3 regions of the Brachybacterium sp. p3-SID957 genome follow, and region 2 is predicted to be linked to each of the others. Evidence: predicted binding sites of a transcription regulator. Region 2 holds the regulator's gene; each other region holds the start of a gene.

Region 1 (3,271 bases), on a different contig from region 2:
TGGCGATGCCGTGGACCTTCCTCACCGCCGGGTTCCTGCACGGCGGGGTGATGCACCTGGCGCTGAACATGTGGGCGCTGTGGGTGGTGGGGCAGTACCTCGAGCAGACCCTGGGCCACACCCGCTACGCCGGGGTGTTCCTGGCCTCCGTCCTCGGCGGCCACACCGCGGTGTACGTGCTCGCGAACCCGATGACCCTGGAGTGGACCACCGCCACCCTGGGTGCCAGCGGCGGAGTGTTCGGACTGTTCGGCAGCATGTTCATCGTCAACCGCCGCCTGGGTGGCCAGAGCGCCCAGATCCTGGTGCTGATCGGCCTGAACCTGCTGATCACCTTCACTGTCCCGAACATCTCCTGGCAGGGCCACCTGGGCGGGCTGCTGGTGGGCACGGCCCTGGTCGCGGCCATGTTCGCGCTGCGGCCCAAGGCCACGCACGGCACCGACCGCCAGGCCCTCGCCCGGCGCTCCGCCCTGATCCACGGGGCCCTGATCGCCGGTGCGGTGCTGGCGTGCGCGGTGGCGGTGGTGCTGAAGGCGCTCACCGTCCCCTACTTCTGAGCGGGCCACGGCCTGCTGTACGAGAGTGCCCTGCAGAACATTCGCGCAGGGCACCGCCGAATGACACCGGTGTGACTATCCCCAGCTGTGGACAGGATTGTGGATGAACCGGGGTGCGCGGGGGATTTCACGGTCTTGCTGTGGACAACCGGCGTCGCGTTGTGGATCGCTGGAGACCGTCGAGGGCCGCGAGATGCGGGCGGCACTCCGTGAAGCACGGGGACCTGCGCCACGGGACCTGGGAAACTACATCCTTGTGATTCATCCCCAGATGTGGAGAACCCTGTGGATAACTCTCCGCTGGCGCCGCGAGCCGTGGGCCGGGTGCCGTGTGCAGTGCACCGGTACCGGGGCGGTCAGTGCTCGGCGCCGCCGGTGAGCACCACGTCCTCCGGGGTCGCCAGACAGGTGCGGACGGCCCGCACGAGCGCCCGGGCGGAGTCCTCCACCGGCATGTCCGCGGCTGCCGGCAGATGCACGAAGCCGCCCCGCATGCCGGCCAGGCTGGGGTCGGTGGCCAGCAGGTGCAGCAGGCGGTAGAACACGTCGTTGCACACGTAGGTGCCGGCCGTCTGTGAGACCGCCGCCGGGATCGCGGGCTCCTGGGCCAGGGCGGCCACGATCGCCTTGATGGGCAGGGTGCTGAAATGGCCGACGGGACCGCCCGGCACCACGGGCTCATCGACGGGGCGGTCGCCGGCGTTGTCCGGGATGCGTGCGTCGCGCACGTTGATCGCCACCCGCTCCGGAGTGACGGCGCGGCGTCCGGCCGCCAGGCCCGTGGCCACCACCAGGCCGGGACGGTGCTCGAGCACGGCCGCCTCCAGCAGGTCCCCGGCGGCGTCGAACTCGACCGGCAGCTCCAGCTGCGCCGCCTCGATGCCGTCCGCGCGCAGCTGCGCGGCGGCGGCCTGGACGGCTTGCCAGGACTCGTTGATGTCGGCCCCGTCGAAGGGGGCGAAGCCGGTCAGCAGCACGTCGACGGTCATGGATCCACGGTAGGAGCCTCACGGCCGCAAATCGGGGAGGCGCGGCACGGCGAGACGGCACGGCACTGCACGGCGGGTCGGGACGGCACGGCGAGACGGCACGACACGGCGCGGGGGAGGCGGAGGGCGGGCAGTCGCCCAGAGTCCACCCGCGACGGGCAGACACGGCGGCCCATCTGCGCCATGCTGGGACTCTCCGCTCCCAAAGCCTTTGGCGTGATCCAGCTCACGTGAGCGCAGTCGGCTCAACTTTGGAATAGGGAGGGAGCGCACCGCGTTGACCCTGCCGAGAGCAGGAGGAGCTACGGCCCCTGCTCGACCGCACACCGATACCGCAGGAGGCACACCATGGCTCGCAGCTTCACCCCCTTCCCGGAAGTGGACCGCTTCTTCTCGGATCTCACCCGCACCCCGGCCTCGGTCGGCATGCCGATGGATCTGTACCGCGAGGACGACCGCTTCGTCGCCGAGATCGACCTGCCCGGCGTGGACCCGGCCAGCGTGGACGTCGACGTCGAGGACCGCACCCTCACGGTGCGCGCCGAGCGCAAGGCCTCGGTCTCGAACGACGCGGGGCGCTCCTGGCTCACCCGTGAGCGCCCCACCGGGACCTTCGCCCGCCAGCTCACCCTGGGCAGCCGGGTCTCCCTGGACCGCATCGAGGCGGAGTACAGCGACGGCGTGCTGCGCCTGACCATCCCCATGGCCGAGGAGGCCAAGCCGCGCAAGATCAACGTGGCCCACACCGAGCGCTCCGCGCAGCCCTCGGTGACCTCCGGGCAGGACACCGCCACCGCCCCCGAGGGCCGCACCATCGAGGGTGAGCTCAACAGCTGACACCCCCGGCTCACGAGTCCCCCGGTCCCGCCGCTCGCGGTGGGAGCCGGGGGACTCTGCCTTGCAAGCCGGCCCCAGCGGCCGGGCGGGCTCACGACGCTAGGATCGCGCGATGACCGCCCTGCCCGGCCTGCTGGCCGACCCTCTGCCCGACCTCTATCCGCCCTCCGGGCTGCGCATCACCGCCGGCCCCCTCACCCTGCGTCCCCTCCGGGACGAGGATCTGCCGGAGTACGCCGCTCTGCTGCACCGGCCGATCTTCGCCGACATGGACTCCGACCAGGTGTTCCCCTGGTACGACGTGGACCCCGACGAACGAGTGACGCGGTCCGTCCAGTTCCAGTGGCAGCTGCGCTCGAAGGTCGGCCCGACCGATTGGAACCTCTCCTTCGGCATCTTCCACCAGGAGCGGCTGATCGGCATGCAGGACCTGGGCGCCTCGCACTTCGCGGTGCGGCGCGTGGTGGGCTCCGGCTCCTGGCTCACCCTGGATGAGCAGGGCAAGGGCCACGGGACGCTCATGCGGCAGGCCGTGCTGGTGCTGGCGTTCGACCACCTGGGCGCGCAGCGCGCAGAGACCAGCGCCGTGGTGGGCAACGGCGCCTCCTACGGGGTCTCCCGCAGCTGCGGGTACCGCGAGGACGGTCTGCTGGTGGTCGAGGAGAACGGCCGTGCCAAGACACAGCAGCGCTTCAGCCTCACCCCCGAGCGTTTCCGCAGGCCCGACGTGGCCGTGGAGGTCGAGGGCCTCACGGGGGCCCTGCGCGGTCTGCTGGGAGCCGGCGGCTGAGGGGGAGCCCCCAAGGGCTGATCAGCGCGGGGCCCGCACCCGATCCGGCATGGTGAACTGCGCCGACGGTGCCAGCAGCTGACCGGTCTCGATCA
Region 2 (3,271 bases):
GCTCGACAAGGACTTCTACCAGGTCCTCGGCGTCTCTAAGGACGCGAGCGCGGAAGACATCAAGAAGGCCTACCGCAAGAAGGCCAAGAAGCTCCACCCCGACCGCAACCCCGGCGACAAGCAGGCCGAGGAGCAGTTCAAGCAGGTCGGTGAGGCCTACTCGGTGCTCAACGATCCCGAGGAGCGCCAGAAGTACGACGCGATCCGGGCCATGGGTTCCGGCGGTGCCCGCTTCGCTGCGGGCCCCGGTGGCCCGGGCGGCGCCGGCGGTGCAGGCTTCGACGACATCTTCTCCGCCATGTTCGGCGGTGGTCAGGGCGGCTTCAGTGGAGCCCGAGGCGGCGGCCCCGGCGGTTTCAACCCTGCCGGCGGCGGGCCCGAGCCCGACCTCGACGACCTGCTGCGCATGTTCGGCCAGCAGGGCGGCGCACCCGGCGGTGGCTTCGGCTTCGGCGGCGGGCATGGCCCTCGGCCCAGCGCCGGCCAGGACATCGATGCCCGCACCCGCATCAGCTTCCGCCAGGCGGCGCTGGGCACCGAGGTGCGCCTGAGCGTCGACGGCCGCACCGTCACCGCCCGCATCCCCGCCGGGGTGCACGACGGCCAGCGGATCCGCCTGCGCGGCAAGGGCCGGCCCGGCCACGGTGGCGGCCCCGCCGGTGACCTGATGCTCACCCTGGAGGTGGACGAGCACCCGGTGTGGAGCGCCGATGGCGCCGATCTGCGGATCACCGTGCCCGTGTCCTTCGACGAGGCAGTGCTGGGCACCACCCTGACCGTGCCGCTGCTGGACGGCGGCACCGTGGGTCTGAAGGTGCCCGCCGGCACCCCGGCCGGCCGCACCCTGCGCGTGCGCGGCAAGGGCCTGGTCACGACGAAGCGCACCGGTGACCTGCTGGTCACCGTGCAGGTCGCGGTGCCCACCCACGTGGAGGGCGCGGCGCGCAAGGCCGTGGAGGACCTGCGTGACGCGCTCGCCGACGAGGATCCCCGTGCCGGCCTCGCCGAGGCCGCTGCCCGCTGATCGATCCACGCCCGGAGCGATACACGCCCGGAGCGATCCACGCCCGGAGCGATCCACGCCCGGAGCGATCCGCACGCTGAGAGAATGAACCGCAGGAAGGAGTGATCCCTGATGAGCCCCCACCGCATCGACGAGCGCGCCCCCGTGTTCGTGATCTCGGTGGCCGCGGAGCTCTCCGGGATGCATCCCCAGACCCTGCGTCAGTACGACCGCATCGGCCTGGTCTCCCCCCGCCGCACCGCCGGCCGTGGACGCCGCTACAGCGCCCGCGACATCGCCCAGCTGCGCGAGGTGCAGCGGCTCTCCCAGGAGGAGGGCATCAACCTGGCCGGCATCAAGCGGATCCTCGCGCTGCAGGACGAGGTGGCCTCCCTGCGCGAGCAGCTCGGCGCAGTGCACGAGGCCATCGAGGAGATGGCCGCCCGCTCCGGCGGCCGTGTGTTCTCCGCCGACCGCTCCGGCCGCGTGACCTCCCTGCGCCGTGGGGAGAGGCCCGAGCGCCCGCCCGGCGGTGCGCTGGTGCTGTGGCGGCCCGACCGCCGGCGCTGACCGGCGATCCTCTCAGGACCGACGGATGACCCCCTCGGCCTCGTAGATCCCCGCCAGGTGCTCCGCGACCCGGCCCAGGTCCACCTCCTGCGCGGCGGCCTGACCGGCTGCGGTGAGATCCGGCAGCTCGCCGTCCAGCAGGGCCCCCAGGCGCTCCTTCACCGTGGCGGGGAAGCTGGGGCCGTTGCCGGGCACCATGTGGGTGACCGCCCCGTCGGGCAGCCAATCGCGGTAGATCGGGATGTCCCTCAGCAGTACCGGGGCCCCGCACGCCAGGGCCTCCAGCAGCACGATCCCCTCGGTCTCCTCCTTCGTGAGGAAGCAGAAGGCGTCGGCCCCCGCGTACGCATCGCGCAGGACCTCAGCCCCCACGTACCCGGGGAACAGGCAGTTGGCGGGGGCCGAGGCGATCGCGGCTTCGACGTCCTTGGTGATCAGTCGCGGATCGGTGTGGCCGTACCAGACGAAGTGCACCTCTGGCATGGAGCGCGCCACCTGGACCCAGTCCAGGATGCCCTTGCGCACCATCTGGATGCCCACGCTCATCACCACGCGCGACTCACCAGGCAGGCCCAGGGAGTCCCGCAGGCGGCCGCGGGCCGAGGCGTCCGGGCGGAAGAACGAGGTGTCCACCCCGTTGGAGAGCACGTGGATGCGGGTGCGGATCCCGTACTTCGGCTGGGAGACCAGGCTGCGCGAGTACGGGGTGGGGGTGATCACGGCGTCGCCCCGCCGGTACAGCAGCGCGATCCACCGGCGGAACAGCGGCGCGATCCGATTGGCGCCGGTGAAGGAGTCCCGGAAGTCCTCCTCCGTGGAGTGCGCCCACATCAGCACCGGACGGCGCCGCAGGCGCGCCCACCACGACAGCAGCAGCGTGTCCGGGAACGGGGTGTTCAGATGGATCACGTCGAAGGGGCGCAGCGGGGATCGGACCACCTCGTGGCCCAGGGAGCGCACCGCCTGCTCCTGGTGGCGGATGGCCGCCCCGATGCCGGACTGCTTGGCGATGCGGGCCATACCCGTTGGCATCAGCACCCGCAGCGGGCGGGCAGGGCGGACCGGGCGGGTGTTCGGGCGTGCGTGAGGCCGGCCCGTCACCATGGCATGAACTTCACCAGCAGTGCGGAGACGCCCAGGCCATAGGCGATCAGCGACCACGGCTTGCAGGTCAGGATGATCAGCAGGTAGGTGCGCCACCGCATCCGGGTGGTGCCCGAGAGATAGCACAGCAGATCGTCCGGGGCCACGGGCAGGGCGATCGCGGTGGCGAACACCCGCGTGAAATGGGGGCTGCGTGTCCAGCCCAGCGCCTTCTCCACCGCCTTCGGGGAGAACACCCGCTCGATCAGTCCCAGACCCACCTGTCGACCGATCGCGAAGTTCGCGAAGGAGCCGGAGCACACCGCGAGGTAGTTGTACAGGGTGCCCTCCAGCGGCCCGAACAGCACGGGCCCTGCCACCACCAGCAGCCCCCCGGGGATCACCGGGAAGATCACCGAGGCGATCGAGACCATCAGGAACGCGATCGGGCCCCAGGCGCCGAGGCCGTCGATGAAGGCCTGCAGGTTCTCCAGGGAGCGCAGCACACCGGCCTGCCAGCCCCACCACACCAGGCCGATGCTGACCGCCAGCCCCAGCAGGGGCGAGAAGCGAGCTGCGACCCGCAGAGCATCGCAGCGGGGGGCGCCGACCGCC
Region 3 (3,271 bases), on a different contig from region 2:
GTCGATGTCCTCGTCGGACAGGGCCGAGCCGCCGGTGATCTGGATGGACTGCTCGTTGCCGGTGCCGCGGTCCTTCGCGGTCACGTGCACGATGCCGTTGGAGTCGATGTCGAAGGTGACCTCGATCTGGGGCATGCCGCGGGGGGCCGGGGCGATGCCGGTGAGCTCGAAGGTGCCGAGCAGCTTGTTGTCGCGGGTGAACTGGCGCTCGCCCTGGAACACCTGGATGGCGACGGAGGGCTGGTTGTCCTCGGCAGTGGAGAACACCTCGGAGGTCTTGGTGGGGATGGCCGCGTTGCGCTCGATGAGCTTGGTCATCACACCGCCCTTGGTCTCGATGCCCAGGGACAGCGGGGTGACGTCCATGAGCAGGACGTCCTTGCGCTCGCCCTTGATCACCGCGGCCTGCAGGGCAGCGCCCACGGCCACGACCTCGTCGGGGTTGACGCCCTTGTTGGGCTCCTTGCCGCCGGTGAGCTCCTTGACGACCTCGGTGACGGCCGGCATGCGGGTGGAGCCGCCCACCATCACCACGTGGTCGATCTCGGACAGGGAGATCCCGGCGTCCTTGATCACCTGGTGGAACGGGGCCTTGGTGCGCTCGAGCAGATCCGAGGTCATGTCCTCGAACTGGGCGCGGGTGAGCTTCTCGTCCAGGTGCAGCGGGCCGTTCTCGGTCATCGACAGGTACTGCAGCGAGATCGAGGCGGAGGTGGAGGAGCTGAGCTCCTTCTTGGCCTGCTCGGCGGCCTCCTTGAGGCGCTGCAGGGCGATGCGGTCCTTGGAGAGGTCCACGCCGTCCTTGTTCTTGACCTGGGAGATCAGCCAGTCTACGATCTTCTGGTCCCAGTCGTCGCCACCCAGGCGGTTGTCGCCCGCGGTGGCCTGGACCTGGATGGTGGAGCCGTCCTCGTCCTTGCTCACCTCGAGCAGGGAGACGTCGAAGGTGCCGCCGCCGAGGTCGAACACCAGGATCTGCTCGTCGTCCTTGCCCTTCTCCAGGCCGTAGGCGAGGGCCGCGGCGGTGGGCTCGTTGATGATGCGCAGCACGTTGAGGCCGGCGATGGTGCCGGCGTCCTTGGTGGCCTGGCGCTCGGAGTCGCTGAAGTAGGCGGGGACCGTGATCACGGCGTCGGTGACGGTCTCGCCGAGGTAGCTCTCGGCGTCCTTCTTCAGCTTGCCCAGGATGCGGGCGGAGATCTCCTGCGGGGTGTAGGCCTTGTCGTCGATCTGGGCGGTCCAGTCGGTGCCCATGTGACGCTTGACGGAGGAGATGGTGCGGTCGACGTTGGTGACGGCCTGGCGCTTGGCCACCTCGCCCACGAGGACCTCGCCCTGCTTGGAGAACGCGACCACCGACGGGGTGGTGCGGGCGCCCTCGGCGTTGGCGATGACGGTGGGCTGGCCGCCCTCGAGGACGGCGACGCAGGAGTTCGTGGTTCCGAGGTCGATACCGACGACACGGGACATGTGTGCCTGCCTTCCTGCGACCTTCTGGTCGCGTGTGGTTCATGCATCCGCCGGGATCGGCGGGGAGACTGAGTGATAGCGACTCAAGTAGAGATCGCGAGCCGCTCCTTGTCAATCTGCGACGCACTGAACTTGAGTACACATGGCTCAACCTCCGTGCAGGGGCACATATTCCCGGGCGCAGGAAGTGATCACGGACACGTCCGTCGTCGCCGATCAGGCCCGCCTCGATCCGGCAGGCGCTGCGCTTAAGCTGGGCCAGCTCCTCGGCGCGGGCCGCGATCTCGCGGTCGAAGAGCCTGCGCCCGCGGGCGGGCTGTTGCTCGCCGTTCACGGCTCCATCCACCATCACCTCGCACCGGGTCGCGTGCGTTGGGACATGACGGGGCCGACCGCTCGGTGTCCTCCCGGCGCGGCCCCGCACCAGCTCGCCGATCTCATGGATCATGGAAGGCGTGAACCCTTCGATCCGCCGCCCGCAGTCCGCCCGACCCGACTCCCCCGGTCCCGTCCCGCGCCGCACCCTGCCGCGTCGTCGCCTGCTGCAGTCCGCGATCGCTCTGCCCCTGGCCGGTGGCGTGCTCGCCGCGTGCGATGGTGATTCCGAGAGCTCGGCCGGCGACGGCGGCCAGGAGAGCAACCCCGACGTCGTCCAGCGCTCCACCGAGACGGCGGGGGTGCTTGCTCCTGACGCCAATGCGGTGACCGCTGCCTCCTTCACCTCCTCCCCCGTGGCCGTGGTCGCCGCGAACGAGGATGCCGCTGTGCTCGCCCCGGCCGCCTCCGCCGCGATCGCCATGGGCGTGCCGCTGCTGGTGGGGGACGCCTCCGCCGTCGCCGAGACCCTGGCCTCCCTCGCCGCCGAGGCAGCCCTGACCTTCGGGGAGATCGAGCTGGACGGCGTGGACGTGGTGCGCGGCAGCAGCGACCCCGACAAGCTGTCGGAGTCGACTCGTCACGACTTCTCCGAGCGTCGGCCGATCGCGGCCGAGGACCTTCCCGCCGAGCTGCGCGGCCTCGAGCCCGGGGCCGGCGTGCTGCTGACCATCGGCGAGGACCCACTGCCCGGCGAGGAGCTCGACGGCGAGCGGAGGCTGCCCGATGTCGAGCCCGCCGCCGGTGACGCCGCCCCGGTGGCGCTCGCGGCCGCCGGGGCCGAGGTGCCCGTCGGCGCCCTGGCCGCGGCACTGGCGGCCGGCGCGACGGTGACCGAGCTGCCGCACCCTGACCCGCGCGTCTCGGCGGAGTCGGTGGAGGCGGTCACCGCAGCCGGTGGCCCGGTGCTCGCCCTGGGCCCGGAGTTCGGCGAGCAGTTCGCCGAGCGCGTGGAGATGGCGCGCACCCAGCCGCAGGCGCCGGGGGGCGGCCAGCTGGTGCTGCCCGGCAAGCGGATCATCGCCCTGTACGGGCACCCGGGGTCCCCGGTGCTCGGAGTGCTCGGCGAGCAGGGACCCGAAGAGTCGGTGACGCGCGCCGAGGAGCACGCCGCCCCCTACCGCGAGCTGACCGAGGACGTGGTGGTGCCGTCCTTCGAGATCATCGCCACCATCGCCTCCTCGAGCGCCGGACGTGACGGCCAGTACTCCAACGTCTCCACCATCGACCACCTGCGTCCCTACGTGGATGCCGCCGCCGAGAACGGCATGTTCGCCATGCTGGACCTGCAGCCGGGCCGCACCCACTTCCTGGAGCAGGCCAAGCTGTACGAGGAGCTGCTGTTGGAGCCCCATGTGGGCCTGGCCCTGGACCCGGAGTGGCGGCTCAAGCCCGATCAGGTGCACCTGAAGCAGATCGGCTCCGT

The links. Region 2 encodes HspR, which represses chaperone genes until heat shock. Its sites were predicted from a motif close to AAGTTGAGTCNNNNNGACTCAACTT; they were not measured.
Region 1: M3B01_RS08955 (Hsp20/alpha crystallin family protein) is a predicted target of HspR. The motif match lies at 1,777-1,801, and genes of this name have one in related genera.
Region 3: dnaK (molecular chaperone DnaK) is a predicted target of HspR. The motif match lies at 1,600-1,624, and genes of this name have one in related genera.

What each region holds. Positions count from the first base shown of each region.
Region 1 covers NZ_JALXKT010000035.1:19,627-22,897, reverse strand. Annotated here, with positions in the region: gene M3B01_RS08965 (rhomboid family intramembrane serine protease) at 1-560, shown strand, start outside; gene M3B01_RS08960 (pyroglutamyl-peptidase I) at 917-1,549, opposite strand; gene M3B01_RS08955 (Hsp20/alpha crystallin family protein) at 1,898-2,386, shown strand; gene M3B01_RS08950 (GNAT family N-acetyltransferase) at 2,499-3,176, shown strand; gene M3B01_RS08945 (serine hydrolase) at 3,198-3,271, opposite strand, start outside.
Region 2 covers NZ_JALXKT010000074.1:70-3,340, forward strand. Annotated here, with positions in the region: gene M3B01_RS12980 (DnaJ C-terminal domain-containing protein) at 1-1,024, shown strand, start outside; gene M3B01_RS12985 (heat shock protein transcriptional repressor HspR) at 1,136-1,573, shown strand; gene M3B01_RS12990 (glycosyltransferase family 4 protein) at 1,586-2,593, opposite strand; gene M3B01_RS12995 (TVP38/TMEM64 family protein) at 2,671-3,271, opposite strand, start outside.
Region 3 covers NZ_JALXKT010000051.1:18,557-21,827, reverse strand. Annotated here, with positions in the region: gene dnaK (molecular chaperone DnaK) at 1-1,470, opposite strand, end outside; gene M3B01_RS10960 (hypothetical protein) at 1,926-3,271, shown strand, end outside.